3 regions of the Pseudomonas sp. B392_1p genome follow, and region 2 is predicted to be linked to each of the others. Evidence: predicted binding sites of a transcription regulator. Region 2 holds the regulator's gene; each other region holds the start of a gene.

Region 1 (9,921 bases), on a different contig from region 2:
AATCAGGATACTTTTAATGTCTGTACGTTTTGGCATGGGACTCTCGAGTAATCAGGACAAGGTTGCGGTGGCCAGCTTCACGCCAAAGCCGACGAACAAGGCGCCGATGCCACTACTGGCACCGGCGACCAACCGCTGCCGCTGGCGAAACCACTGCGCCAGGCGTGCACCGGTGAAAATCAGAACGCTCAAGTAGGTCAGGCTGATTACCTGCAGAATCGTGCCCAGCACCAGGAATGACAAACCCGGATTGGCGTATGCCGGGTCGACGAACTGGATAAAAAAGGACACGAAAAACAGGATCGCCTTGGGGTTCGACAGGCTGAGCAACAGAGCGCGCCGGAACGGCTCAGCCAACTCATGCGCGGATGTTCCAGCTGCTTTCTGCTGCGGCTGATGCCACTGGCGCCAGGCGCCGCGCAGCATGTTGAAGCCGATGTAGAACAGGTAGGCCGCTCCCAGGTACTTCAGGGCAACGAATAACAGCGGCTCGGCCTTGAGCAGCGAGACCACGCCCAGTGCAGCAGCGAGCATCAGCAGGCTGTCACCGATGAACACCGCAGCAGCGGCACTGTAGCCGGCTGCCACCCCTCGACGAGCAGCGCTGGCGAGCACGAACAGTGAATTGGGGCCTGGCAACAGAATCACCAGTACCGTCCCGAGGACATAGGTCCACAGGTCAATTACCCCCAGGCTCGCCAGCATCGTCGCGCGACCTTACTTGCGCGCCGCCATGGCGGCGATGAAGCGGTCGAACAGCGGAGCCACATCGTTGGGGCCCGGGCTGGCTTCAGGGTGACCCTGGAAGCCAAAGGCAACCTTGTCGGTGCGCTCAATACCCTGCAGGGTGCCATCGAACAGCGACTTGTGCGTGGCGCGCAAGCACGACGGCAGGTTGTCAGCATCCGCAGCAAAACCGTGGTTTTGGCTGGTGATCATCACCACGCCAGTTTTGAGGTCCTGCACCGGGTGGTTGGCACCGTGATGGCCACAGCCCATTTTCACTGTCTTGGCGCCGGACGCCAGGGCCAGCAATTGATGACCCAGGCAGATACCGAACACCGGGATGTCTGTCTCGAGAACGTCCTTGATCGCCTGGATGGCGTAGTCGCATGGCTCGGGATCGCCAGGACCATTGGACAGGAAGATGCCATCGGGATTCAGCGCCAGGGCCTCGCTGGCCGGCGCCTGGGCTGGCAGCACGGTCACCCGGCAACCCCTCGCGACCAGCATGCGTAGGATGTTGCGCTTGACGCCGTAATCGTACGCCACGACATGGTAGGGCAACTCGGCTGCGGGGATCTCCGGATGGCTGTCAGTTTCCAGTGTCCACATGCCCGAGCGCCACTCGTAGCGCTCCTGGGTACTGACTACCTTGGCCAAGTCCATGCCTTTGAGGCCGGGAAAGCTGCGCGCCAGCTCAAGGGCTTTTTCCTCGGTGGCGTCGGTACCGGCCAGGATACAGCCATTCTGAGCGCCTTTTTCACGCAGGATACGGGTCAATCGACGAGTATCAATACCAGCAATGGCCACCGTGCCGTGTTCTTTGAGGTACTCATCCAGCGGCTGCTTGCAGCGCCAGTTACTGGCCAGCAACGGCAGGTCGCGAATGACCAGGCCGGCAGCCCAGACACGATCGGACTCGGCGTCTTCCGGCGTGGTGCCGGTGTTGCCGATATGGGGATAAGTCAGGGTGACGATTTGCTGTGCGTAGGAGGGATCGGTGAGGATTTCCTGATAGCCGGTCATGGCGGTGTTGAACACGACCTCGCCGATGGTTTGCCCATCGGCACCGATGGATTCACCGCGAAAAATGCTGCCATCAGCAAGTGCAAGTATGGCTGGCGTACTCAAGAGACCTCCCGTAGATCTGGCTGGCGCAAACGCAGACTGTAAAAAAGCGGGATGACGTGTGAAGGTCATCCCGCTTTTTTATTGGGTCATTCTGCGTAACTTTAGTGGACACACTAAATGCGAAAGTGTACAGAAATGACCGATTTGGGTCCACCGTTAATGCGCATGGATTTTCGCCTCCAGTCGCACCGCCTGCATCCATTACTGGAGCCCGAGCACATCCTGCATGTCATACAGCGACGCTGGCCGATCCTTCAACCACAACGCGGCGCGCACCGCTCCCTTGGCAAAGGTCATGCGACTGGATGCCTTATGGGTGATTTCCACGCGCTCGCCATCAGCAGCGAACAGCACGGTGTGGTCACCGACCACATCGCCAGCGCGGACGGTGGCGAAACCGATGGTTTCGCGCTCTCGGGCACCGGTCTGACCTCCGCGCCCATACACCGCAACCTTCTGCAGATCGCGCCCCAGGGCATTGGCGACGACTTCGCCCATGCGCAGCGCGGTACCCGACGGTGCATCGACCTTGTGACGATGGTGGGCCTCGATGATTTCGATATCCACATCGTCACCGAGCACGCGCGCGGCGGTGTCCAGCAACTTCAGGCACAGATTGACGCCGACGCTGAAGTTGGCCGCAAAGACGATCGGAATTTCCTTGCCTGCTTCGGCCAGCAGCTCTTTTTCTTCAGGACTGAATCCTGTAGTGCCAATTACCATGGCCTTGCCGGCCTGACGGCAGAGCTCGAGATTCTTCAACGTCACGGTCGGGTGAGTGAAATCGATCAACACGTCAAAGTTGTCCAGCACGCTGGCCAGATCACCCGACAGTTGCACGCCGATTTTGCCCAACCCCACCAGCTCGCCGGCATCCGCGCCCACCAGACTGCTGTCTGGGCGATCGATGGCGGTGCTTAGCTGAGCACCCTCGACCTGGCGCACCGCTTCGATCAGGGTTTTGCCCATGCGCCCGGCGGCGCCCATGACTGCTATACGTTGCATAAAGTCAGCTCCGAGCTGCAAGCCTCAAGCTGCAAGCGCCGCCTGATTGAGGCTTGCAGCTTGCAGCTTGCAGCTTTGAGTTATAGATCGCCGAAAAAGCGCTTCATGCCTTCGAACCAGCCGCTGGCCTTGGGCGAATGCGAGCTGTCGTTCTGCAGGCTGCTGCGGAACTCTTCCAGCAGTTCGCGCTGACGCTTGCCGAGATTCACCGGGGTTTCCACCACCACCCGGCACATCAGATCGCCTGCACCGCCACCGCGCACTGGCGCCACGCCCTTGCCGCGCAAGCGGAACATCTTGCCGGTCTGGGTCGCCTCAGGGATCTTCAGCTTGACGCGGCCATCCAGGGTCGGCACTTCCAGCTCACCGCCCAGCGCGGCATCAGCGAAGCTGATCGGCACTTCACAGTACAGATGCTTGCCATCGCGCTCGAAGATTGCGTGCTCACGTACGTTGACCACCACATACAGGTCACCGGGCGGGCCGCCCAGCGTGCCGGCCTCACCTTCGCCCGACAGGCGAATGCGATCTCCGGAATCGACGCCCGCTGGCACTTTGACCGACAGGGTCTTGTGCTCTTCCGTGCGCCCCTGGCCATGGCAGGTGCCGCAGGGATCGGTGATCATCTTGCCACTGCCATGGCAGCGCGGGCAGGTCTGCTGCACCGAGAAAAAGCCCTGCTGCATGCGCACCTGACCGATACCGCCGCAGGTCGTGCAGGTGACCGGGCTGGTGCCCTTCTTTGCCCCGGAGCCGTCGCAGGTTTTGCAACCGACCAGGGTCGGCACACGGATGGTCACTGTCGTGCCGCGCACCGCTTCTTCCAGATCCAGCTCCAGCGTGTAGCGCAGATCGCTGCCACGCATCGGACCGCCGCGCTGGCCGCCACGCTGACCGCCGAAGAAGTCACTGAACACGTCGCCGAAGATGTCGGAGAAGCTTGCGTTACCACCGAAGCCGGCCCCACCGCCCATCTGCGGATCGACACCCGCGTGGCCGTATTGATCATAAGCGCCGCGCTTACTGGCATCGGAAAGAACTTCATAAGCCTCATTGGCTTCTTTGAATTTCTCTTCCGCGTCATGGTCGTCCGGATTGCGGTCGGGGTGGTACTTCATCGCCAGACGTCGGTAAGCCTTTTTCAGCTCGGCCTCACTGGCACTGCGCTCCACGCCCAGTATTTCGTAATAGTCTCGTTTTGCCATTTCTCTCGGATTCCTCTGACGCCCCTCCAGACACGTCAACGCGGGAGCAGGCTCCCGCGTGGCGTGTCAAGGACGCACGACCCCAAGGGCCGTGCGTGGTGAGGCGGAAGCAAACGTGACGTTTACTTGTTTTCCTTGACCTCTTCGAACTCGGCGTCGACCACGTCGTCGCCAGCCGATTTGGCACTGCTCTCGTTGCCAGCGCCCGGCTGGGCTTCGCCGGCCTGGGGCTGTTCGGCATACATCTTCTGCGCCAGCGGGGCGGTGACTTCCGACAACGCGGTCATCTTCGCCTCGATCACCGTCTTGTCGTCGCCCTTCACCGCGACTTCAAGTTCGCCAATGGCTTTTTCGATGGCAGCCTTGTCTTCGTCGGTGGCCTTGTCGCCCGCTTCGACAATCATCTTGCGGGTGGCATGCACCAACTGATCGCCCTGGTTGCGCGCGCCGGCCAGCTCTTCGAACTTGCGGTCTTCCTCGGCGTTGGCTTCGGCATCACGCACCATTTGTTCGATTTCTTCATCGGAGAGGCCGGAGTTGGCCTTGATCACGATGGACTGCTGCTTGCCGGTGGCCTTGTCCTTGGCGGACACGTTGAGGATACCGTTGGCGTCGATGTCGAAGGTCACTTCGATCTGCGGCACGCCGCGCGGTGCCGGCGGAATATCGGCCAGGTCGAACTTGCCCAGCGACTTGTTCTGCGCGGCTTGCTTGCGCTCGCCCTGCAGCACGTGGATGGTCACGGCGCCCTGGTTGTCGTCGGCGGTGGAGAACACCTGAGATTTCTTGGTCGGGATGGTGGTGTTCTTCTCGATCAGCGGAGTCATCACGCCACCCAGGGTTTCGATACCCAGGGTCAGCGGCGACACGTCGAGCAGCAGCACGTCCTTGACATCGCCGGCCAGCACGGCGCCCTGGATGGCAGCACCCATGGCCACGGCTTCATCCGGGTTGACGTCCTTGCGCGCTTCCTTGCCGAAGAACTCGGCAACTTTCTGCTGCACCAGCGGCATGCGAGTCTGACCGCCGACCAGGATCACGTCATCGATCTTGCCGACGTCGATACCGGCATCCTTCAGAGCAATGCGGCACGGCTCAATGGTGCGCTGCACCAGGTCTTCGACCAGGGCTTCCAGCTTGGCGCGGGAAATCTTTACGTTCAGGTGCTTCGGACCCGACGCATCGGCGGTGATGTACGGCAGGTTGACGTCGGTCTGCTGCGCGGAGGACAGCTCGATCTTGGCCTTCTCGGCAGCTTCCTTCAGGCGCTGCATGGCCAGCGGGTCGCCCTTGAGGTTCATGCCGGTTTCTTTGTTGAACTCGTCGACGAGGTAGTCGATCAGACGAATGTCAAAGTCTTCACCGCCCAGGAAGGTGTCGCCGTTGGTGGCCAACACTTCGAACTGGTGCTCACCGTCGACTTCAGCGATCTCGATGACCGACACGTCGAAAGTACCGCCACCCAGGTCATAGACGATTACGGTGTGGTCGCCCTTGGCCTTGTCCATGCCATACGCCAGCGCAGCCGCGGTGGGCTCGTTGATGATGCGCTTGACGTCCAGGCCAGCAATGCGACCGGCATCCTTGGTGGCCTGACGCTGGCTGTCGTTGAAGTAGGCCGGCACAGTGATGACCGCTTCGGTAACCGGCTCGCCGAGGTAGTCTTCGGCGGTCTTCTTCATCTTCTTCAGCACTTCGGCGCTGATCTGCGGCGGGGCCATCTTGTCGCCCTTCACCTCGACCCAGGCATCGCCATTGTCAGCCTTGACGATCTTGTAAGGCACCATGCTGATGTCTTTCTGCACGACGTCCTCATCGAAACGACGGCCGATCAGACGCTTCACCGCGTACAGGGTGTTGTGCGGGTTGGTGACCGCCTGGCGCTTGGCCGACTGGCCAACCAGGGTTTCGCCATCATTGGTGTAGGCGATGATCGACGGAGTGGTGCGACCACCCTCGGCGTTCTCGATAACCTTGACGTTACCGTTTTCCAGAATAGAGACGCAGGAGTTGGTTGTCCCCAGGTCGATGCCGATGATTTTACCCATTTCATTTCTCCCGAAATTTGGTTTTTACCGCGTCCCTATTCCGGGCCGCTCCAGCTCAATTACGCTTGTTCACACAGATGGGGGCTGGCTGATGGATTTCAAGCCTGCTCGTTGATCGACGGCGGCGTGTTGGCCGCGGCCTTGCTGACCACCACCATGGCCGGGCGCAACAGCCGGCCATTGAGCAGATAACCCTTCTGGAACACCTTGACCACGCTGCCTGGCTCGAGCGTTGCGCTCTCTTCCATGGCCATGGCCTGATGATGCTCAGGGTCGAAAGGCTCGCCGTGGGGGTCCACTTGCTCCAGTTGATGGCGCTTGAGCGTGTCGAGCAGCAGTTTATGCGTCAGCTCCAGGCCTTCGCGTACCGCCTTGCTGGCCTCATCATTCGGGTTGGTCATTTCCAGCCCGCGCTCCAGGCTGTCGACGACGACCAGCAGGTCCGCGGAAAACTTTTCCAACGCGAACTTGTGTGCCTTTTCCACATCTTGCTCTGCGCGGCGACGCACATTCTGCAATTCGGCTGCGGTGCGCAACACTTGATCCTGTGCGCCGGCCAGTTGCTCTTCCAACTCTTGGATACGAGCGTCCAGCGCCTCGCCATTTGCCTCAGCAGCCGGGGCTGCTTCCGCATTCTGGTTTTCCAGGTTTTGTTCATCAGCCATGGGAGTCTCCTATGAAAGGGAATGCCGGACATTGCCAGCGTCGAATGCCGGCCAATATGGGGGCGCCGCCTGCTTCTTCAACCCCCGCACGCACACACACCCCCAACATCGTAATTTTTTTCTTCAAACCAGGAAGAAGGACGCTTGAAGCGCCCCCGCCGACCACTGTATAAATACACAGCCAAGAATTCTGGGAGCTCATCATGCTGGCGCACCTGTCCATCCATAATTACGCCATTGTCGAACACCTGGACCTCGAACTGAGCGGCGGGATGAGCGTCATCACCGGCGAGACGGGGGCCGGCAAGTCGATCATGCTCGACGCCCTCGGTCTGGCTCTGGGCGATCGCGCCGACAGCAGCGTGGTACGCCCCGGTGCAGACAAGGCCGATATCCTGGCCAGCTTTGATGTCACCCGAATTCCTGAAGCCCAGGCCTGGCTGCGCGAGCGCGACCTTGAACAAGACGGCCCATGTATCCTGCGCCGGGTGATCACCGCCGAAGGACGCTCACGCTCCTATATAAATGGCACCCCCTGTCCGCAGGGCGATCTCAAAGCCCTGGGCGAATTGCTTATTGATATCCACAGCCAGCATGAGCATCAGTCGCTGCTGAAGATCGACACCCATCACCGCTTGCTAGATGCCTATGCCGGCGCCAGCGAACTGGCCCGCCAGGTGCAACTTGCCGCAGTTCGCTGGCGGCAGACTCGCCAGGAATTGGAGCGCATCTCCAGCACCAGCGAAGAGCAGCGCGCGCGCCACCAGTTGCTCAGTTACCAGCTGGAAGAATTGGAAAACCTGGCCCTGGGCGAACAGGAACTGGAACAACTGGAGCAGGAACACAAGAATCTCAGCAATGCCGAACAGCTGCTGAGCGCCTGCCGTCTGGTGATCGAGCTGTGCAGCGAGAACGATGCCGGCAACGTCCTCTCGGCCTTGACTTCCAGCCTCAGTCGCCTGACTGGCTTCAGCAGCCAGCCCGGCGCACTGAGCGAAGCCGTGAACCTGCTGGCCAGCGCGCAGATTCAGGTCGAAGAAGCCGTCGGCGAGTTGAACCGTTTCCTCGATCATTTCGATGCCGATCCCGAGCGCCAGCAATTTCTCGAAGAACGCCTCGACACCATCTATACCCTGGCCCGCAAACACCGCGTGCAACCGAGCGAGCTGGGTGAATTGCAGCAACGCCTGCTTGATGAGCTGGAGGGTCTGAACGCCGATGACCAGGCACTTGAACGCCTGGACGAAGAACTCACCGCTTACACCCGTCACTATCAGGACAAAGCCACCGAACTAAGCGCCTTGCGCAGCGACGCCGCCCAGCGCCTGAGCGCGGCCGTAGAACAGGAAATGCAGCGCCTGGGCATGCCCGGCGGGCGCTTCAGCATCGAACTGCACGCCGGCAAGCAGGACATTCCGCAGCCTCAAGGATTGGAGCTGGTTGAGTTTCAAGTCAGCGCCAACCCCGGCCAACCTCTGCGCCCACTGGGCAAAGTGGCGTCAGGCGGCGAACTGTCGCGCATCAGCCTGGCCATCCAGGTGATTACGGCACAGACCTCGCGCGTACCCACTCTGGTGTTCGATGAAGTGGACGTCGGCATTGGCGGCCCCACCGCCGAAGTGGTCGGTCAGCTGCTACGCCGCCTAGGCGAAGGCGGCCAAGTATTGACCGTCACCCATCTGCCCCAAGTCGCCGCGCAAGGTCACCAACACCTGTTTGTGCACAAACTGCGCGGCAGCGATGAGACACGCACTGCCGTGACCCACCTTGAGTCGGCACAACGCATCGAGGAAGTCGCACGCATGCTCGGCGGTGTCGACCTGACCAAAGAATCTCTGGCCCATGCACGCAAGATGATCAGCAGCGCCAAGGCCTGACTTGCACGCAGAGCAACCAGAACACCGCCATAAAAAAGGCGACCTATAAAGGTCGCCTTTTTGCTATTCGGATTCGCCTTATGGCTTCTTGCGTACGTACAGCACCAGATTGTGGTTGACCAGCTCAAAGCCATGCTCTTCAACAATCTGCTTTTGGCGCCGCTCGATATCGGCGTCCATGAATTCGATGACCTCGCCGGTATCGACACACACCATGTGATCATGGTGGCCACTGTCGGCGAGTTCGAAAACGGCGTGACCACCATCGAAATTATGCCGAGTCACCAGACCGGAGGCTTCGAATTGGGTCAGCACGCGATAGACGGTGGCCAAGCCAACATCTTCGCCAGCCTCCATCAATGCTTTGTAGACATCTTCCGCGCTCATGTGCCGCTGTTCTGCGGTATCCAGCATTTGCAGGATCTTGACTCGCGGGAGAGTTACTTTAAGGCCTGCCTTTCGCAGTTCGTTGTTTTCAGACATGGTCAGCTTTCTCGTGGCTGCTGTTTCGCAGCTCCCTACATACGGGTATGATCCGGGTCAACTGCCCGGCCAAGATAGTGGAAGTCACCCTCCGATGCAAAACACCAAGCTCTTGCTCTCGAGTTTCTGCCTGATGGCACTCCTGGCAGTCGCCGGCTGTTCATTCCCTGGGGTCTATAAAATCGACATTCAGCAAGGCAATGTCGTCACGCAGGACATGATAGACCAGTTGCGCCCTGGAATGACCCGACGCCAAGTGCGGTTTATCATGGGCAACCCCTTGATTACAGATACATTTCACGCCAATCGCTGGGATTATCTCTACAGCCTGCAGCCCGGTGGCGGTGAGCGTCAGCAAGAACGCATAAGCCTGGAATTTGATGGCAACGACCAGCTGGTCAGCATGTCTGGCGACTTCCGTCCCGGCGTCAGCCGCGATGAAGCCATTCTGGGTACAGCGCCCCGCCCGTAACGCCTAACGCGCGCTTGGGCGCCAGGTGCTTTAGTCCCCCTCGCCCGCCTTGGCGCGTGCCGCACGCGCAGCACGCTGCTTGCGTACTTCCTTGGGATCAGCTATCAGCGGTCGGTAGATCTCCACCCGCTCACCGTCTTCCAAAACACGCTCCTCCGGCTTGGCCACCGCCTTGCCAAAGATTCCCAGCGGACTACCCGCCAGATCCAGCCCCGGAAACTCCGCATCCAGCCCCGAGCGCAACGCAGCCTCGCGCAGGGTAGTGCCGCTCGGCACGCTCAGTCGCAGCAATTTCTGCTTGTCGGCCAGCGC
Region 2 (9,921 bases):
AGACCGAGCTGGATCCGAAATTCCACTACCTGCTGAGCGCGCCGCAGAAGGACCCAGACGGTAATCCGGCAGTGATCCGCTTCAGTCGCAAGACCAAGGAGCAGTATGTGCAGTCCGAGATCGACGGTAAGCCGACGGGCTGGAAGGCGTTCTACGCCGACGGCAAGTGGAAGGTCGAAGACAAGCGCTGATTGCGTGATGAAATGACGAAGGGGGCGGCCAACGAGGTTGCCCCTTTTTTGGTTGTACCAGTCCCTGTGGGAGTCAAAAGCATGGCCCGTGAGCGTTATACCCGAACCAATCAAAAGCTTTATTTTGCGGCGCTGGCGCTAGAGAGCTGGCGCGCCGCGAACCTGTTGAGCGCGGTGAATGCCTCAGGACGGGACCAAGCCGAGCGAGAAGCCGCGCTGTTTCATTTGCATGGCGCCGTACTGGCGCTCTGTCACGAAATTGCCGGTTATTACCGCATGCCCGAAGCTGGGCAGATCGAGGCGTTTCTGGATGCTGCGCGGCTGACTGACAAGCCCAATCCGGAGTTGAGTGAGTTGGCCGAGCTGGCGGGCCGCCAGAATTCCTGGCTTGGCCAATTGCTACGTGCCCACGGTCTGCTGCTGCAGCCACCACGCGAGACGGGCCAGGTCGAACCGGTAACTTCATCGTCGCTGATCACTGCGGTCAATCTGGGCGAAGAGGAGGCGACACTGACCCCGGAGCTCCTGGATATGTGGCGCAGTGAACTCAAAACGCTGGTTCTGCGCTTCAGGGAGGGCTTGAGCGAAAACTGATCCGTCTCGCCTGCAGGTGCTTCAGGCGCGGCGTCAGGGTGTCTGCGGGCCTGCTTCCTGGCGTGGAAATGCTCCTTTGCTAGTCCGAAGCACAATCAGAGGCGACAAAAGGCCAACGGACTCTAGGGCATTGAATTGCGTCGCTGCTACAATGCGCGGCCTTGTGTAGGAATCCGAGAAATTATGTCGACTGCCTTCCTGGAAATCGTTGAACTGTCCGATGGGCGCATTGTTCTGCGTCGTGCGGATGACGAGGAGGCACTGGTGACGCTGGAATTCTCCTCTGATGCCCGCGCCTTTTTGAATGAGCAGCACGTCGAGGTGGCCAAGGCCATGTTGAGTGTCGGCTTGCAGATGGCCGGACGTATGGCCGAAGGTGACTTTCAGGATGCGGAACGCGTTCTGCATTGACTTAGGTGGCTTGGCGTTCCTTCTTTCAATCCAAGCGAATATTCAGACTTTGCGCGCCGCCTTGGTGAGCAGCGCAGGCGAGTAATCGGCACGCGGAAGGCGCAAGGGGCTGTAGCCAACTGATCACGGTGTGGCTTCGCCCCAGGCGCAAGGCTTCGCAGGCAAGGTTCAGAGCGCTTTGTTCGCCCCGTGGTTGCAGCAGCATGATGCGTTCGCGATTAAGTTGAGCATCGCGCAGCCAGGCCGGGCTGATCAATGCTGGCGGCGCAATGAGTGTCAGCCAACGGGCGTCTGCAGCCAGGCTGAGCTCGCGAAAAATGGAGCCCAGCAAGTATCGGCAATGCTGATGCGAGCCGCGTAGCGCTAACTCGCTGAAGGTCTCCGTCGTATCAACGGGCGCAGTGTCGAGCAGGGTTCGACCTGGCGATGCCATCAGTACGGCATCGAACAGGCCGGGTTGGAGGCGTTCTGGCGAATGCGAGTACTGCATGGAAGCTCCTTGCCAAGTTAGCGGCGTATTACGCCGACGCTCAGCCCTTCGATAGTCAGTTGTTGATGCTTCAAGTCGACTTCAATGGGTGCGAAGTCGGGATTTTCAGCCAGCAGCCAAACCTTGCTGCCTTCGCGTTTGAAGCGTTTGACGGTGACTTCATCGTCCAGGCGGGCGACGACGATCTGCCCGTTGCGTGCCTCACGGGTGATGTGCACTGCAAGTAGGTCGCCATCGAAAATGCCGACGTCTTTCATGCTCATGCCATGGACGCGTAACAGATAGTCGGCCCGCGGCTTGAACATGCCGGGGTCAAGTTTGCAGGAGTCTTCGATGTGCTGCTGAGCAAGAATCGGCGCACCGGCAGCGACGCGGCCGATGACCGGAAGGCCGTCATCTTCGCTGGCAATGGCGTCAGATTCCGGGATGCGAATGCCGCGTGAGGCGCCTGGAGTCATCTCGATAGCACCTTTACGTGCGAGGGCTTTCAGGTGCTCTTCGGCAGCGTTGGGAGATTTGAAACCGAGTTTCTGGGCGATTTCTGCACGCGTAGGAGGATAGCCATACTGTTCCAGGCTGTGCTTGATGATGGCCAGGATCTCGGCTTGGCGGGGCGTCAATTTCAGCATGTCCAGACTCTGTCTATTTATCCAGTGACTGGGATTATATACAGTAGTTTGAAGAAGGGGCAATCAATCCTTTGGCTCATACGAAGAGCGCAAAGAAGCGTGATTCGTGATGGTGAAAGAATGGCCGTCTGGAGGCTGTAGCTTGACGTGCCGTAGACGAAAACGTATGTTTCAAACAAGTGTTTGTCAGGTGTAAGTGAGCCATGGCCCAATCTGAAACGGTCGAGCGTATTCTCGATGCGGCAGAACAATTGTTCGCGGAGAAAGGTTTCGCTGAAACATCACTGCGTCTGATTACCAGCAAGGCTGGCGTTAACCTTGCTGCCGTAAATTACCATTTCGGCTCAAAGAAAGCGCTTATTCAAGCCGTCTTTTCGCGTTTCCTCGGCCCTTTTAGTGCCAGCCTGGAGCGCGAGCTGGATCGCCGCCAAGCGAAGCCCGAGCACAAGGCGACCCTCGAAGAGCTGCTGGAAATGCTGCTCGATCAGGCCCTCTCGGTGAAGCCGCGCAGCGGCAACGATCTGTCGATTTTCATGCGCCTGCTTGGCCTGGCCTTCAGTCAGAGCCAGGGGCACCTGCGTAAATACCTCGAAGAGGTCTATGGCAAGGTATTTCGCCGCTACATGCTGCTGGTCAATGAGGCGGCGCCGAAAATTCCGCCGGTGGAGCTTTTCTGGCGCATCCACTTCATGCTCGGCGCGACAGCGTTCAGCATGTCGGGTATCAAGGCCCTGCGCGCCATGGTCGAGAATGACTATGGGGTGCATACCTCGATTGAACAGGTCATGCGGATGATGGTGCCATTCCTTGCGGCAGGCATGCGTGCGGAGACCGGAATCACCGACCCCGCCTTGCTGACGGCGCATCTGCGCCCTCGCCTAAAAACCGGTTCATTAGCGGTCAAGGTCTGAACTCCAGCGATGGGCGTGGCAGGCCTGATCGGCTAAGCTAGCCGCCCATGCGCGCCCTCGACTTCCTACATATTTCACTGGCTGACCAGACCCTTTACGGCTTTGCCGAAGGGGCGCTGTGTTTGCGCCTGCGCGTATCGACTGCGGTCAATGGCCCAGGCGAGCGTTACGGCTCGGGTTGCACACCCCGTGGCCTGCATCAGGTGCGAGCGAAAATCGGCGCAGATCTACCGTTGGGGGCCGTGTTGCGCGGCAGGCGCTGGACGGGTGAAGTCTGGACGCCAGCGTTGCACGCGGCGTCTCCCGGTCGGGATTGGATTCTCTCACGGATCCTCTGGCTCAGCGGCCGTGAGCCGGGCCGCAACCGGTTGGGTGAGGTCGATACCTTTCGCCGCTATATCTATCTGCACGGCACGCCGGACTGCGAACCCATGGGCGTGCCGTTATCCCATGGCTGCGTGCGCCTGCGTAATACCGATTTGCTGGAACTGTTCGGCCGGGTGCCGCTGCATTGTCCGGTGCGTATTGATGAAGCGCCTTGTCCTGACTGGGCGACGGCTGCACTGACTGAATAAAAAAGGATCGCCCATGAGTGTTGCCCTGCAGGGTTCCCTGATGCTGGATATCGCCGGCACCTGGCTGACAACCGAGGACCGGCAATTGCTGCGTCAACCCCAAGTCGGCGGGCTGATCCTGTTTGCCCGCAATATCGAGTCTCCGCGTCAGGTGCGTGAGCTGAGTGCCTCGATTCGCGCCGTGCGTCCTGATCTGTTGTTGGCTGTGGATCAGGAAGGCGGGCGTGTTCAGCGTCTGCGCCGCGATTTCGTGCGGTTGCCGGCGATGGGCGATATTGCCGGGTGCGCCGAAGCAGAATTACTCGCCGAGCAGTGCGGTTGGCTGATGGCTACGGAAGTGCTGGCGGTCGGCCTGGATCTGAGCTTTGCACCGGTGCTGGATCTGGATTGCGGGCGCAGTGGGGTCATCGGCAGCCGTTCTTTCAATGCTGATCCCAAGCGAGCCACCCAGCTGGCAGGCGCCTTTATCCGTGGCATGAACGCTGCCGGCATGGCTGCCACCGGCAAGCATTTTCCGGGACATGGCTGGGCGGAAGCGGACTCACATGTGGCCATCCCAGTTGACGAGCGCAGTCTTGAGCAGATCCGTGCTCAGGATCTGCAGCCGTTCACGAGGCTGGCAGGGCAACTGGCAGCGATCATGCCGGCGCATGTCATTTACCCGCAGGTTGATGAGCGCCCGGCAGGCTTCTCCCGTCGCTGGTTGCAGGACATCCTGCGCGGCGAGCTGGGGTTCAACGGCGTGATTTTCAGCGACGATCTGTCTATGGCCGGTGCCCATGTGGCGGGCGACGCTGCGGCGCGAATCGAGGCAGCCTTGTTGGCCGGCTGCGATATGGGATTGGTGTGCAACGATCGCGCCGCCGCCGAGCTGGCATTGAGCGCGCTGCAGCGACTCAAGGTGCAGGCCCCGACGAATCTGGCACCCATGCGCGGGCGGGGATTTGCCACCACCGAGTATCGCCAGCATCCGCGCTGGCTGGCCGCCGTGACGGCTCTGCGGGCTGCTGATTTGATTTCCTGACGTTCAACCCACTGCATGTTTTGTGCAGCCGCGAGATCATCCCGGGCAACCCGCCGGAACTCCGCATTACTGCAGTGGTGTGACCCGGATGAGCAGCCCCAGGCTGGTGTTGTCGATAAAGGTTAGCTCGCCAGGTTTCAGGCGACGTTTTTGCTGGAGATGCTCGCTTTCCAGGGGATGACCGTCTTCCAGGCGGTTGACCCAGAGGTCAGCCTGCATGTCGATCAAGCGGTCAAACTTGAGGCGCAAGGTGCCTTGTACCGGGAAATGGCCGAACTGCTCGGCACCTTCGCTTAAAGCGACTTTCACGGGCGTTTCACTCAGTGTCTGCTGCCAGGCCTGGTGCAGTAGCACCTGATAGCCGTTGGCGGGGGTCAGTTTGCTGGCTTCGTCATTGAGGTGTTTCGCGCTGAAGCTGTCGCTGGCCTTGGTCGGAGCGCCATTGGCCCAGTCATCCGGCGCCGTCTGTCCGGCAATAATCGGCTCGCCTTGGCGGAACAGGATCGTCTCGATCTGGAAGCGGGCGGTTTCGGCGCCGGCCAGCGGCGAGAGTAGGGCCAGCAGCAGGGCGAAGTGGCGAAGCAGGCGCATGGTGCGAGTCCTTCAAGCAGGTTGGGGGGCGAGGCGCTCCAGCAGCGCCTCCAAGGTGTTGAAGCGGTCTTCCGGGCGTTCCATTGGCACTTGGAATTTGAACAGCGTAGCGCCTTCAAACTTGTAGCGTTTCGGTTGGCTTTGGATCAGCTTGATTAGCGTCAGTGGATCGACGCACGTCGTGGCCGCGAATTCGATGCGTCCGCCCTGTGGCCCCACGTCAATCTTGACGATACCCAACTGCTCGGCTTGCAGTTTGAGCAGCGTCAGGCGTACCAGGTGCTTGGTGGGTTCGGGGAGCAGGCCGAAGCGATCAATCATTTCCACCTGCAGTTCCTTCAGGGCGTCCTCATCCTCGGCCGAGGCGATGCGCTTGTAGAGGATAAGCCGCGCATGGACGTCGGGCAGGTAGTCCTCGGGAATCAGCGCCGGCACGCGAAGGTTGATTTCCGCGCCGCTGGCCAGGGGTTGATCCAGGTTTGGTTGCTCGCCTTTCTGAATCGCCTTGACCGCACGCTCGAGCATTTCCATGTACAGCGTGAAGCCGACAGCCTGGATCTGCCCGCTCTGGCCTTCGCCGAGCAGTTCGCCGGCGCCGCGTATTTCCAGGTCATGAGTGGCCAGCACGAAGCCGGCGCCCAGGTCCTGGGCATTGGCAATGGCTTCCAGGCGCTTCTGCGCATCATCGGTCATGGACTTGCGTGTCGGCGTCAGCAGGTAGGCGTAGGCCTGGTGGTGACTGCGTCCGACGCGACCGCGCAGCTGGTGCAGCTGGGCCAGGCCGAATTTGTCGGCGCGCTCAATCAGAATGGTGTTGGCGCTGGGCACGTCGATGCCGGTTTCGATGATGGTCGAGGCCACCAGCACGTTGAAGCGCTTGTGGTAGAAGTCGCTCATCACCTGTTCGAGTTCGCGTTCGCGCAACTGCCCGTGACCAATGCCGATGCGTGCCTCGGGCACTAGTTCGGCCAGCTCGGCGGCACATTTCTCGATGGTTTTCACATCATTGTGCAGGTAGTAGACCTGGCCGCCGCGCAGCAATTCACGCAGCAGGGCTTCCTTGATTACCGCCGAGTGGCGTTCCATGACGAAGGTGCGCACCGACAGCCGGCGTGCCGGCGGGGTGGCGATGATCGACAGGTCGCGCATACCGGCTACGGCCATGTTCAGGGTGCGCGGAATGGGCGTAGCGGTCAGCGTCAACACGTCCACCTCGCTGCGCAGCGCCTTGAGCTTTTCCTTCTGGCGCACGCCGAAGCGGTGTTCCTCGTCGATGATGACCAGGCCGAGGTTGTTGAATTTGACATCATCCTGCAGCAGCTTGTGAGTGCCGATGACGATGTCCAGTTTGCCGTCGGCCAGCTGTTGCGTAGCGCTTTCCACTTCCTTGGTCGACTTGAAGCGACTCATCACCTCGACCGTCACCGGCCAGTCGGCAAAACGGTCGCGGAAGCTGTTGTAATGCTGCTCGGCCAGCAAGGTGGTGGGCACCAGTACCGCCACTTGCTTGCCGCTGTGCACGGCAATGAACGCGGCGCGCATGGCCACTTCGGTCTTGCCAAAGCCGACGTCGCCGCAAATCAGGCGGTCCATCGGTTGGGCGGAAAGCATGTCGGCGCGCACGGCGTCGATGGCGGTTTGCTGGTCGACGGTTTCCTCGAACGGGAAGGCTGCGCTGAAGGTTTCGTAATCCGCTTGTGGGTCCTTGAACGCAAAGCCTTTGCGCGCGGCGCGGCGGGCATAGATATCCAGCAGTTCGGCGGCGACATCGCGCACCTGTTCGGCGGCCTTGCGTTTGGCCTTTTGCCAGGTTTCCGAGCCGAGACGGTGCAGGGGGGCCAAGGCGTCGTCGCTGCCGGTGTAGCGCGCAATCAGGTGCAGGCTGGACACAGGCACGTAGAGCTTGGCGTCATCGGCGTACTGCAGAGTCAGGAATTCATTGGGCTGGCCGTCGAAATCCAGCGTCATCAAGCCCAGATAGCGACCCACACCATGGTCGAGATGCACCACCGGCGCGCCTTCGCGCAGCTCAGTGAGGTGCTTGATGACGTTCTCGCCGCTGTCACGGGTTTTTTCCCGGCGCCGGCGTTGCATCACGCGCTGGCCGAACAGCGGGCTTTCTGGAATCAGAGCCAGCTCGTCGAGCAGCAGGCCTTCATCGAGCGGGGCGATACAGATGGCCAGCCGAGCGGTGCCGTTGACGAATTCGCTCCAGCCGCCGATTTCCTGAGGTTTTAGCTTGAGGCGGGCAAGCAGCTCCAGCAGTACTTCACGCCGCCCGGCAGATTCGGCGCCGAACAGAATGCGGCCCGGATATTCCTCGATGAAGCGGCGCAGCGCCGCCAACGGCTCGGCGGCCTTGCTTTGCAGTGCCAGGTCCGGCAGCGGCAGCGCGGCGAAGCGTTCACGGCCGACGCCGGGCTTTACATCGTCCTGGCTGACGGTGACCCGTGGCCAGACCTTTAGTCGGGCGAAACAGTCCTCCACCGGCAGGAACAGTTCCGCCGGGGCAAGGATCGGGCGTTCGGGATCGACGCGGCGGTCTTCGTAGCGGTTGCGCACGTCATGCCAGAACTGCTCGGCCGCCTGTTCGACGCCAGGCAGGGAAAACACCTGGGTGTCTTGGGGCAGGTAATCGAACAGCGTGGCGGTTTCGTCGAAAAACAGCGGCAGGTAATACTCAATGCCGGCCGGGGTGATACCGGTAGTCAGATCCTGATAGATCGGGCAGCGGCGAAAATCCACGTCGAAGCGCTCGCGGAAACGGCCGCGGAAATCGCCGATGGTCTTCTTGTCCAGCGGGAACTCGCGGGCCGGCAGCAGGCGAATCGAATCGACCTTGTCCACCGAACGTTGGGTTTCCGGGTCGAAGGTGCGCAGGGTTTCGATCTCGTCATCGAACAAGTCGATGCGGTAGGGCACTTCGCTGCCCATGGGGAACAGGTCCAGTAAGGCGCCGCGCACGGCGAACTCGCCGTGTTCATAAACCGTTTCCACGCGCCGATATCCGGCTGCCTCCAGGCGCACGCGCATTTCGTCGACAATGAGTTTCTGGCCGACATCCAGCACCAGGCTGCGACCGAGCAGAAAATGCGTCGGCGCCAGGCGGTGCAGGGCGGTGTTGATCGGCACCACCAGCACGCCATGATCGATGTCCGGCAGGCGATACAGGCTGGCGATGCGCTGGGAGATGATGTCCTGGTGGGGCGAGAACACATCGTAGGGCAGGGTTTCCCAGTCGGGAAAATGCAGAACCGGCAGGGTTGGCGCGAAGAACGCCAGTTCTTCCTTGAGGCGTTCGGCGCTCTGGCTGTCGGCGGTCACCAGCAGGGTGAAGCGTTTGGCCTGGCTGGCCGCCTCGGCGATGGCCAGTGACAGCGCGGCGCCAGGCAGGTTGCCCCAGTGTTGTTTGCCCGCCGTGGTGGGCAGGGTCGGAAGACGCAATACAGGCACGGGCGGCTCGTGGTGATGACGAAAAGGTGCTGATTGTAACGGGGTGGGCAGAGGCTCGCCAGAAGTGAGGCAGATGCGCGGCGACTGTCTTATGCTTGCCGCATGTGCGCTGCGCGCCGATAATGTAGCCCCTTTTTTCAGCCCCTACATGTGGAAGGTACTGCCCGTGACCCAGAAGCCCGACCAGTGTCTTGGTGAGTGGATCGATCGTGAAGCCCTCGCGGAAGCGATGATTCCGCTGATTGGCCAGCTCTACCGCAACAACAATGTGGTGACTTCGATCTACGGCCGTGGCCTGATCAATCGCTCGGTAATCTCGATTCTCAAGGCTCATCGCTTCGCCCGTCACCGCATGGCCGGTGACGAAGAGCTGTCGGTGCATGACAGCTACACGATCCTCAAGACCATGAGCGAGCTGAGCCTGGGTGCGGCCTCGGTCGACCTGGGCAAGATGGTTTCCAAGTTCAAGACCGACGGCAACGGGCGTGCCCTCGAGCAGTTCGTGCGTGACGAGCTGGAAAGCGTAGCCGGTAAGCAGAGTGTTAATCACGGACAGGGCACGGATGTGGTCCTGTACGGTTTTGGGCGTATCGGTCGTCTGCTGGCGCGGATCCTGATCGAAAAGACGGGCGCGGGCGACGGCTTGCGTCTGCGCGCCATCGTCGTGCGCAAGGGTGCTGATAACGACCTGGTCAAGCGTGCCAGCCTGCTGCGTCGCGATTCGGTGCATGGTCCGTTCGACGGCACCATCACCATCGATGAAGAAAACAGCACCCTGACGGCCAACGGCAACCTGATCCAGATGATCTACTCCAACGATCCGGCATCGGTGGATTACACCCAGTACGGTATCAAAGACGCGCTGCTGGTGGACAATACCGGTAGGTGGCGTGATGCCGAAGGCCTGGCCCAGCACCTGAAGTGCCCGGGCATTGATCGTGTTGTGCTGACGGCGCCCGGCAAGGGCGCGCTGAAGAATATCGTGCATGGCATCAACCATGGCGAGATCACTGCAGACGACAAGATCGTATCCGCGGCGTCCTGCACCACCA
Region 3 (9,921 bases), on a different contig from region 2:
TTCATTCCTCTGGCAACGGGCTGCGGATTGCTCGGCAAATTGACGTTCAGCCTTGTGGAGCAGGTTCTGCAAGATCTGTTGGGACTGACGGATGACTCGATCAGCATGGCGCTCAATGTCGATATCAGTCTCCTGGCCGACCGCCATTTTGCTGATGAGCTGATCCATCGGGTGGCTGCGGCCGGCTGCCAGCCGAGCCAACTGGTGCTGGAAGTGACCGAGAGTGCCTTGATGAACGATCCGATGCTCACCCTGGCTTCGGTGGGTCGCTTGCGTCTGGCAGGTTTTGGTCTTTCGATCGACGACTATGGCACTGGATTTTCCACCTTACGCCAGCTTTCGCGTTTGCCCTTTACCGAACTCAAAATCGATCATGCCTTTATCCGCGAGGCGCACAAGAACCAGCGAGCGCGGGCTATTTTGTGCTCAGCCATCGAGATGGGGCACAAGCTCGGTTTGCCCTGTGTTGCCGAAGGTATTGAGCACCCTGAAGATCTTTTGTTGCTGGAATCACTCGACTGCCATTCCGGCCAGGGCTACTTTTTTTCACGCCCGATGCCAGGCGAGCAGCTGGCTGGCTGGCATCAGCGGCATGCGGGTCGCACGTCACTTGCGCAGTGGATTGACGGGTGAAGCGGGGTACAAGGTGTTCCTGGCTGCTCGCTCCGGCAGGCGCGTGCCTGCTACTGGTACTGATCACCCTAGCGACCCTGCAGGCGGTGGAGGGCAAGTTCGGCGACTGTGATGCCGCGCAGTTACGCGAAAAGGTACGCGTATTCGCAGTGGACGAGGCCGGCAACCGGCGCCCACTGGGCACGGTAGGCTATGCCGAGAATCAGCTCGACTACAGCAGTGCTCCCCAGACAGGCGCAACGCTATGGCTGGACGAACTCGAGCTGGGCCTGCATGTAGAGCACGATTTGCAGTTGTTGCGCGACACGCATCGGCTTGCGCGAAACCTGATACTGACACTCTGCGCCGTGGCCATTGCTTTGGTGATCTGGCTGACGATGTGGACGCGGCGAAACCGCAAGCATCTCGCTGAGCGCGAGGTGCTCTATCACCAGGTACTCAACCATCTGCCTCTGATGGTGCGCATTCGTGGCCTGACGGGCCAGGTGAAGTTCGAGAACCGGGCGACCTTGAAGTCTGAGGAGGTTGCCCGATGGGGTAGCCTCAACCTGTCGGACATTAACCCCGGCAACGAGCTACCCCCATTAACGCGTGTTCTCTGGCAGATACAGCGAGACACGCTGCACTCAGAAGCTCCTCAAACACGGCATTTTGAAACCGGCGAGGTGGAGCATCCTGATTTCAGAGCCTACCGGCTGATTTCATTTCCGATTCATGACACGAATGGCCAACCACGAGCCTTGGGCAGCCTGGCCATCGATGAGACTGAGCAGGCACGTGTACGGCACGCGTTGGCGAGCTTGGCCACCGATCTCGACAGGCAGGTCCAGGAGCGAACCGCCGAGCTGATGGAGGCTAAGGAGCAAGCCGAGACCGCTACGCAGGCCAAGGCCAATTTCCTGGCGAACATGAGCCACGAGATTCGTTCGCCCCTCAACGCAGTGGTGGGACTCACGCACCTGGCCCGGCGCGCAAACTCTGAGTTCAAGGTGAACACCTATCTGGACAAGATCATCAAATCGGCAGAGCACTTGCAGAACGTGGTCGGCGATATCCTCGACTTCAGCAAGCTGGAGGCCGGAGAAATGCAGGCCGAGCGGGTGGAATTCTCCCTGCAGCGTCTGCTGGACAGCGCGGTGGACATCGTGTGGGAGCGTGCCAGGGACAAGCCGCTGCAGCTCGTTGTAGATGTGGACCCGCAATTGCCAGGGCTGTTCTTTGGCGACCCGCTGCGCATTGTGCAGATTCTGATCAACTTCATGGACAACGCGATCAAGTTCACCGAGCGCGGCAGCATCACGTTGCGAGTGCGCCAGCAAGAACAGGGTGAGGGTCATTGCCGGCTGTGTTTCGAGGTGCAAGACAGCGGCATCGGTATCCCTGCCGCCCGGCTGGATGAGATGTTGAAGCCCTTTCAGCAACTGGATGACTCCACGACCCGCCGCTACGGCGGCACAGGTTTGGGGCTGGCCATCAGCGCGCAGTTGGTGACCCTGCTGGGTGGGCAGTTGGTGATCCGCAGTGAGCTAGGGGCTGGCAGCTTGTTCGGGTTTCTGCTCACCCTAGAAATTGCACCTGGTACGCCAGTGCCGGAAGAGGACTATGGCGATGTGCTCACTATGCCATCCGTGCGGGGCCGGCACGTTCTGCTAGTCGAGGATGACCCGCTGAATCGCGAGGTCGCTGGTGAACTGTTGGCGGCACTGGAGCTGCGAGTCACCTCGGTGGTAAACGGCGCCGAGGCCTTGCGGCAACTGGCGAGCGACCCGAGCATCGATCTGGTCCTGTTGGACATCCAAATGCCTGTCATGGATGGGCTGGAAACCATACGCAGGTTGCGCCCCGGCCATCCTGATCTCCCTGTCATCGCCATGACCGCCAACAACCTCAGCGGCGACCGCGAACGCTGCTTGCAAGCAGGCATGAGCGACTACCTGGCCAAACCCATCGACCCGCAACACCTCGAGTCCGTGCTCGAGCGCTGGCTGGGCCGCCGATCACAACAGGCCCTCGCTCTGCGCATTCCCATCCCGGCCGAGGGGGGATTACCCGCCATTCCAGGCCTCGAGCAGCATGCCGCACTGGGACGTCTGCTCAACAATCATGAGCTGTACCGCAGCCTGCTGCACCGCTTTGTCGATGATCACGCGGATGTGGCGGACAAGCTCTACGCCAACCTGACTCAACAGCAATTCGCGGACGCGCAGGAATCGCTGCATCGATTCAAGTCAATGGCCGCCACTCTAGGCGCTGAGCGCTTGCAGGAACTCAGCGTGGATCTGGAGCTGTGCCTGCGGGAAGGGCGTGCCTGGGGCGGGATGTATGAGCGTTTCGTTGCTGAATTCGACCGATTGTTGAAGGCGATCAAGGCTGGGCTGGCCTCTTGAGGGCAAAGGCGGATGAAATAACCCGCCGTGCGCCGACCCCGGGCAAGGAGTCGCGTTGTCAATCACATCACCGGCCGTCACCGAAAATCTCGACTGCGCACCTCCAGGCCGGTCAGAAGCGGGGAAAGGTCGGTCAGTCGGCCGGCGATGACATGGCGTATGCCATCCGCCGCTTCCAGATGACCATCGACGCGCAGTAGCTGTGCTTGCACCAGTGGTCGTCTCTGGCGCTCTGCCAGGTCGTGCCAGACGATCACATTCACCAGTCCGAATTCATCTTCCAGGGTCACGAAGACCACGCCGCTGGCGGTCTGGGGACGTTGACGGCCGATGACCAGGCCGGCAACGCTGATTGGCGGGCCAGGTTCGGCCACGAGTAACTCCTGCGAGCTCCGACAGCGCATGGCCTTGAGCTGGCCACGCAGCAGCGTCAGCGGGTGTGGGCCCAGGGTAGTGCCCAAGGTTGCGTAGTCGGTGAACATGTCCTCGCTCACCGTGGGCAGTGGCAGGCTTACTGATGTCTCCTCGTCGGCCGAAAGACCGGCAAACAGCGGTAGTTGAGGGGTTACTCCCGCCACGGCCCAGCGCGCCCGATAACGGTGGCCGGCCAGGTCGCGCAAGGCGCCGGCATCGGCCAGGCGTTCGCGGGCGACAGCGTCAAGGCCGGCGCGCAGGCTCAGGTCTTCGACCGACATGAAGGGACCCGCCTGACGAGCCGCCTCAATGCGCTGCGCATCGGCCTGGCGAAAGCTGCGAATCATGCGTAGCCCCAGGCGGATTGCCGGTTGCGGGCCGCCGGCATCCTCCAGGCTGCAATCCCAGTCGCTGCAACACACATCAACGGGGCGCACGTCGATGCCATGGCGACGGGCGTCCTGCAGCACCTGATCGGGGCTGTAGAAGCCCATCGGCCAGCTGTTCACCAGCGCGCAGGCGAAGGCGGCTGGCTCGTGGCATTTCAGCCAACTGCTGGCGTAGCTGAGCAGCGCAAAGCTGGCCGCGTGGGATTCGGGAAAACCGTAGCTGCCAAAGCCCTTGATCTGCTCGAAGATGCGCGCGATGAATTCGGGTGGGTACTGTTTGGCGAGCATGCGCTCGGTCAGCCGCTCACGGTGTTTTTCCAGGCCGCCATGGCGTTTCCAGGCGGCCATGCTGCGGCGCAGCTCGTCGGCTTCGCCCGGGGTGTAATCAGCGGCAACCATGGCCAGCTCCATGACCTGTTCCTGGAACAACGGTACGCCCAAGGTGCGCTCGAATACCGGGACCAGTTCCTCCGAGGCGTAGAGCACCGCCTCCTCGCCGTTGCGCCGGCGCAGGTAGGGATGGACCATGTCGCCCTGGATCGGCCCGGGACGCACGATGGCCACCTGGATCACCAGATCGTAGAAAGTCTGCGGGCGCATGCGCGGCAGCATGGCCATCTGCGCACGCGACTCGATCTGGAATACGCCGATGGTGTCGGCGCGGCTGATCATGCGGTAGGTGGCCGGGTCCTCCTGGGGCAGGGTGGCCAGGGTCCAGCGCGTGCCGCGATACCGCTTGATCAGGTTGAAGCAGCGGCGCAGTGCGCTGAGCATGCCAAGGGCAAGCACGTCGACCTTGAGCAGACCGACCAGATCCAGATCGTCCTTGTCCCACTGGATCACCGTCCGCTCGGCCATGGTGGCGTTCTCTACCGGCACCAGGGTGGCCAGCGGTTGCTCGGAAATGACAAAGCCCCCCGGGTGCTGGGACAAATGGCGAGGAAAGCCGATCAACTCGCCGGTAAGCGTCAGCACCCGATGTAACAGCGGGTTTTTCGGATCGAAGCCGGCCTCCATCAGGCGTTCGGTAGCCGGCGGTTGATCGCTCCAGCGCCCGCAACAGTCGGCCAGGGCATTGATTTGATCGGGTGGCAGGCCAAGCGCCTTGGCCACATCACGTACCGCACCGGCGCCATGGTAGGTGCTCACCACGGCGGTGAGCGCTGCGCGCTCCCGGCCGTAGCGGTGGAAGATGTACTGGATGACTTCCTCGCGGCGCTCGTGCTCGAAATCGACGTCGATATCCGGTGGCTCGTTGCGCTCATGGGACAGGAAACGCTCAAACAGCAGCCGGCTGCGCGACGGGTCCAGCTCGGTGATGCTCAGTGCAAAACACACCGTTGAATTGGCTGCCGAGCCGCGCCCCTGGCAGAGAATGCCCTGTGCGCGAGCCCAGCGGACAATGTCATGGACGGTCAGAAAGTAGCTTTCGTACTTCAGTTCGGCGATCAGCGCCAACTCATGATCGATCAGCGCCTGTGCCTTGTCCGGCACCCCATCCGGCCAGCGCGCGCGCGCTCCCTGATTGACCAATTCACGCAGCCAACTGGTCGCAGTGTGTTCGGCGGGGACGAGCTCTTGCGGGTACTGATAGCGCAACTGGCCCAGCTCGAAAGTGCAGCGTTCGGCAATGCGCAGGGTTTCGGCGAGCAACTCGGGCGGGTAGAGCTCGGCCAGCTCCTCGCGGCGGCGCAAATGACGTTCGCCGTTGGGGTGCAGGTGGGCGCCGGCCTCGCTGACCGGCAGGTGATGGCGGATGGCAGTCATGCAGTCCTGCAGGGCTCGGCGCCCGCGGGCGTGCATGTGCACATCGCCGCAAGCGACGGCCGGCAGGTCGCGGGAAGTGGCTATTTCCAGCATGTGCTGCAGACGCGCTGCATCGTCCGCACCGCGGTGCAGTTCCACCCCCAGCCAAAGTCGCTGCGGGAAGCAGCCCCGCAGCCAGATGGCCTGCCCAGCGTCATTGTCCGGTAGCCAGATGGCCAGCAACCCGTCCAATGGTGCGTCGAAATCCTCGCGCAGCAGACGATAACGGCCTTTTTCGGCGCGGCGTCGGGCCTGGGTGATCAGCCGGCACAGCGTCTGATAGCCGACCAGGTTCTCGACCAGCAGCACTAGCTTCGGGCCGTCCTCGATGCGCATTTCGCTGCCGACGATCAGGGGCAGATTATGCTCTTTGGCCGCCTGCCAAGCGCGCACGATGCCGGCCAGCGAGCACTCGTCGGTGATTGCCAGGGCGCTGTAGCCGAGACGGGCGGCACGCTCGAACAGTTCAGACGCGCTGGATGCGCCGCGCTGGAAGCTGAAATTCGACAGGCAATGCAGCTCGGCGTAGTCGCTCATGCGAACCACCCGTGGAGCATCAGTGACCCGTCGCCCACCGTCCTGAAGGCCCAGCCACGCTGGCCAGCGCGGGTTTCGATCAGGTAATAGTCGCGGCGCACATCGCCGCCGTCCCACCAGCCGGATTCGATGCGCTCCGGGCCACTCAATAGCTTCACGGAGCCTTCGCGCAGTGGCTGCGGCTCGGTCAACAGCCAGCCGGGGCGGGGGCCGCAGGGCGGCAGCGTCACGTCTGCCCACCGGCTGCTCCAGGCCCGTTCGGGACGATGGTCGGCGCGAGCGCCAAGCCCTTGCACGGCGTCGTCGCCAAGGCGCGCACGCAGCCGTTCGCGCAGCTGTTCCCAGGGCAGCGATTGCTGTGGACGTTCCTCGAACATCACGCGGTGTTCCGGCACGAACGGTGGCAAATCATGGGCCACCAGCCGTACTGCCAGAACCGGTGCCGGCAGTTGCTGCTGTTCAAGGCGACCACGGGTCAGCTCGAAGAGCATGGCTGCCTCACGCTCGGCGCTCAGCAGGCCGACCGGCACCTGACTGTCAGGGCGGTTGCGGTGTTCGAGGTGCAGGATGAAACGCTGCACGCCGCTGTCGCGCCCCGCCAGGTAGGCGGCGAGATCGGCGGTCAGCCGGCGCAGCGGGAAGAGCAGTGCCTGGTGCGACTCGACTTCAAAGTTCAGCTCGATGCGCCCCTGGAACACATCCGGCGGCCGGTAGAACTCCAGCGCCAGCGGGCGCTGTCCGAGCAGCCTGTCCAGCTGAATCAGCACCTCGGCAGAAAAGCGTTTGGCCAGGCCGTCGCGAGGCAGGGTGAGAATCTGCGCGAGGTTGCGCACGCCCATACGGGAGAGTGCGGTGGCAACCTCGCGGGAGAGCCCGATACGATCCACCGGCAACTGGCCTAGAGCCTGATGCAGTGCATTTCCGTCGTCCACTGCCAGGCCATCATGAACATTGGCCAGCGCTCGCGCGGCAGCGGGATTAGGCGCGAGGGTAATGCGGTGGCGGAAGCCCAGAGTGGTCAACTCTTTGCGCAGGCGCGCTTCGAAGCGCGGCCAGGGGCCGAACAGGCCCAGGCTGGATTGCACTTCGAGCAGCAGGCAGCGCGGATAATGCAGACTGACCTGGGCGCTGTAACGGTACCCCCAGGCAGCCAGAAACTGTTGGCAACGCTCAATCGCCGCCAGGTCGTATGGGGCGGTTGCGAAATTCTGGCTGAGTGCCTGGGCGGACGTGAGGGATTGGCCCGGCTTCAGACCAAGGGCGCGCGCTGCCGGATTGACCGCCTGCAGCCTGCGCCGCTGCGCCGGGCCGGCCAGCAAGACCAACGGTTCGTCTGGGTTTGCACGTTGGCGCAATTCGCCATCCATGGCCAGTTGCGGGAGCAGAATACAGGCCCAGCGCATAACGGTCTCAGCGCCCACCGGGGGCAGCGAAGGCCGCTGTAGCAATCGGCCGGGCCGGGATCAGACCGCCGCGACACTTGAGGATACGCACCTGCTTGGGGTCCACTGCCAGGCGCAGGGCGGCGGGCGAGGGATTGGCCGCTTCGTCCAGCGAGCGATAAGCAAAAGCCGGGGTCTGGCCGGTCTCCGCAGCAATCTGCAAGCGACGCAGGGCGCGGTCATCGGCCTGTTTTGGCCAGCACAACACAGCGCCGCAGCAGCCCGAGCGCAGGCACTGCTCGGCGGCCCAGAGGGCGTCGCGGCCACGGGCCTGGACGATGCTCAGCTGACGCAGATCGACGCCCGCCGCCAGCCAGGCGTGCGGGTAGGGAACATGGGGCGGATCGACCAGCACCACACGCTCGCCGGCAGCGGTGAGGCGTGCCAGGGTCGGCCACAGCAGACGCAGCTCGCCCAGGCCGGTGGCAACGACGAGAATTTCGCTCAGCGCGGCGTCCGGCCAGCCACCACCAGGCAGGGCGGCGTCTAGCTCAGTGTGCCCGGTGGGCTGGCGGGCGGAGTGCGAAACGACGGCCTGGCCACGCCAGACACGACGCGTATCGAGCAGGCGATCAAGGGCGACCACGGAGGACATGCTAAGTACTCGTATACTGTATATAGGTACAGTATTTCGTTTGACCAAGAATCGGTCAAGCAGTGGCGATAAATGCCGGACCAGTTGTTGGGGGATCGCCAGCACCGCCCACCAACCCCGGAATCCGGGCACAAAAAAAGACGTCCGAAGACGTCTTTTGTTTGTTTGGTGGAGCCGGGGGGATTTGAACCCCCGTCCGCCAGTACTCCGCTGTCGGTACTACATGCTTAGCCAGATCTACTGAGTTAACCCGCGACCGCCCGATTGGCAGGGTGTTTTGGGCGAGTTGTGTAATATTTAGCCGTTTCGTCCACAACGTACTACGCGGCGATCCTGTTCTATATGACAATCATTTTGGGTTTACAGGCATCCCCTGATGATTGCTGGCGCCGAAGCGACCAGGGGGGAAGGGCTAAGGCTGCTTACGCAGCGAGAGCGTAATCCCCGTAGGTTTCGTCATTGGCAACTATAAGAAGTTGCAACAGTGGATTTACGAGTTCTGTTACCAACTCGGCATGCACCTAGAGTTTCGCAACCGGCGTCGAATCCTAATCGGCCCCAAAACGTTGTGGTGACAACGTTGGCGCAGTGTACGCCAAAGGCGTCACTGCGTCGAACGCTTGTCATCAAGATAAGGGCACGAAGATCTTTTTCAAGGCCGCTGGTCAGTTTTTATGCTCGTCGAGCAGGCTTTGGGCCTGTTCCAGCACTTGAATGGACTCCTCGTGTTTGCCTTCGTTGTGCAGCGTTTCGCCTTCGGCGCGCAACTTCTGCACCTGTGCGAGGACGGCGGGATCGCTGGGTGGATCGCTGCTGAGCTGGGCATCGATACGGGCCATGTCTTGAGGACAGTGCATGGCCCATGCCGAAGAGCTGATCAACACGGCTGCAAGGGTAAGCATTAAACGGCGCATAAATCACCTCACGCAAAGAGCGGCTGGGTGGGAATAGTCTGCGGTGTGGGCGCGCGGGCTTACTGCCCAGCGCCGCCACCCGCACCACCGCCCGTGCCGCCATTCGCACCTCCGGAGCCGCTGCCCTCACCGGAACCTTGACGGTTGGCGCTGTCCAGCATTTGCAGGGCGCGTTCGCTCGAGGCGATACAACCTTCGGTATCACCTGCGCTTTGCGCTTCCTGGGCTTGTTGTTCCAGCATCTCGATTTGGGTAGTCATGGGATCGCCGACCGTAATCTTGGTGGCTTTATCGTCATTGATTTGCTGGAGGTTGGCGGAGCAGCGATCGTCGGCGGCAAATGCCGGAGCAGTGAGCCAAGCGGCGATGAGTAAGCACGCTATGCGTTTCATGGTGGACTCCATCTCGGGTAAGCGGTGCTGGCCACCGCGGCACGTCCACTATGCCGGCCCAGCGCCGTGTCAGTTTTTCATCGGAGCACTGTTGAGCAGTTGCATGGCTTGGTCGACGGTGCTGATGCATTCGGCCGTGTTGTCGTCATCCTTGTATTGTTCGGCCTGGTCTTTGAGCTCATCGACCTGGTCTTCCAGGGTGTCGGTCAGTTCACGTTGGTCCATGGCTTCATCCAGCTGGTCGATGCTGGCCGAGCATTGGTCATCGTCGGCAAAAGCGGCCGGGGCAAAGAACAGTGCAGCAGCAATAAGCAGGGCTGGGCTTTTCATGGTGTGTCCTCGGTTTGCGTCAGGGCAATAGTGAGTTCGTGGACTCATAACGTTGACGCTCCGGTTGGCCAAGGGTTCAGAT

The links. Region 2 encodes LexA, which represses DNA repair genes until DNA is damaged. Its sites were predicted from a motif close to CTGTNTNNNNANACAG; they were not measured.
Region 1: recN (DNA repair protein RecN) is a predicted target of LexA. The motif match lies at 6,943-6,958, and genes of this name have one in related genera.
Region 3: imuA (translesion DNA synthesis-associated protein ImuA) is a predicted target of LexA. The motif match lies at 8,220-8,235, and genes of this name have one in related genera.

Annotation. Positions count from the first base shown of each region.
Region 1 is NZ_JBQPXM010000010.1:37,911-47,831, reverse strand. It holds gene carB (carbamoyl-phosphate synthase large subunit) at 1-36, opposite strand, end outside; gene leuE (leucine efflux protein LeuE) at 52-705, opposite strand; gene carA (glutamine-hydrolyzing carbamoyl-phosphate synthase small subunit) at 718-1,854, opposite strand; gene dapB (4-hydroxy-tetrahydrodipicolinate reductase) at 2,056-2,859, opposite strand; gene dnaJ (molecular chaperone DnaJ) at 2,940-4,064, opposite strand; gene dnaK (molecular chaperone DnaK) at 4,187-6,112, opposite strand; gene grpE (nucleotide exchange factor GrpE) at 6,211-6,777, opposite strand; gene recN (DNA repair protein RecN) at 6,981-8,654, shown strand; gene fur (ferric iron uptake transcriptional regulator) at 8,733-9,137, opposite strand; partial or broken gene ACTV8E_RS14590 (outer membrane protein assembly factor BamE) at 9,232-9,591, shown strand; gene ACTV8E_RS14585 (RnfH family protein) at 9,640-9,921, opposite strand, start outside.
Region 2 is NZ_JBQPXM010000006.1:97,735-107,655, reverse strand. It holds gene topA (type I DNA topoisomerase) at 1-191, shown strand, start outside; gene ACTV8E_RS10655 (DUF6586 family protein) at 273-785, shown strand; gene ACTV8E_RS10650 (hypothetical protein) at 969-1,196, shown strand; gene sulA (SOS-induced cell division inhibitor SulA) at 1,222-1,686, opposite strand; gene lexA (transcriptional repressor LexA) at 1,704-2,315, opposite strand; gene ACTV8E_RS10635 (TetR/AcrR family transcriptional regulator) at 2,519-3,226, shown strand; gene ACTV8E_RS10630 (L,D-transpeptidase) at 3,274-3,801, shown strand; gene nagZ (beta-N-acetylhexosaminidase) at 3,827-4,825, shown strand; gene ACTV8E_RS10620 (CsiV family protein) at 4,892-5,416, opposite strand; gene mfd (transcription-repair coupling factor) at 5,429-8,869, opposite strand; gene ACTV8E_RS10610 (glyceraldehyde-3-phosphate dehydrogenase) at 9,018-9,921, shown strand, end outside.
Region 3 is NZ_JBQPXM010000010.1:18,124-28,044, forward strand. It holds gene ACTV8E_RS14500 (EAL domain-containing response regulator) at 1-633, shown strand, start outside; gene ACTV8E_RS14505 (response regulator) at 630-3,020, shown strand; gene ACTV8E_RS14510 (error-prone DNA polymerase) at 3,098-6,166, opposite strand; gene ACTV8E_RS14515 (Y-family DNA polymerase) at 6,163-7,569, opposite strand; gene imuA (translesion DNA synthesis-associated protein ImuA) at 7,577-8,203, opposite strand; RNA gene ssrA (transfer-messenger RNA) at 8,370-8,763, opposite strand; gene ACTV8E_RS14530 (hypothetical protein) at 8,869-9,117, opposite strand; gene ACTV8E_RS14535 (hypothetical protein) at 9,177-9,509, opposite strand; gene ACTV8E_RS14540 (hypothetical protein) at 9,579-9,839, opposite strand.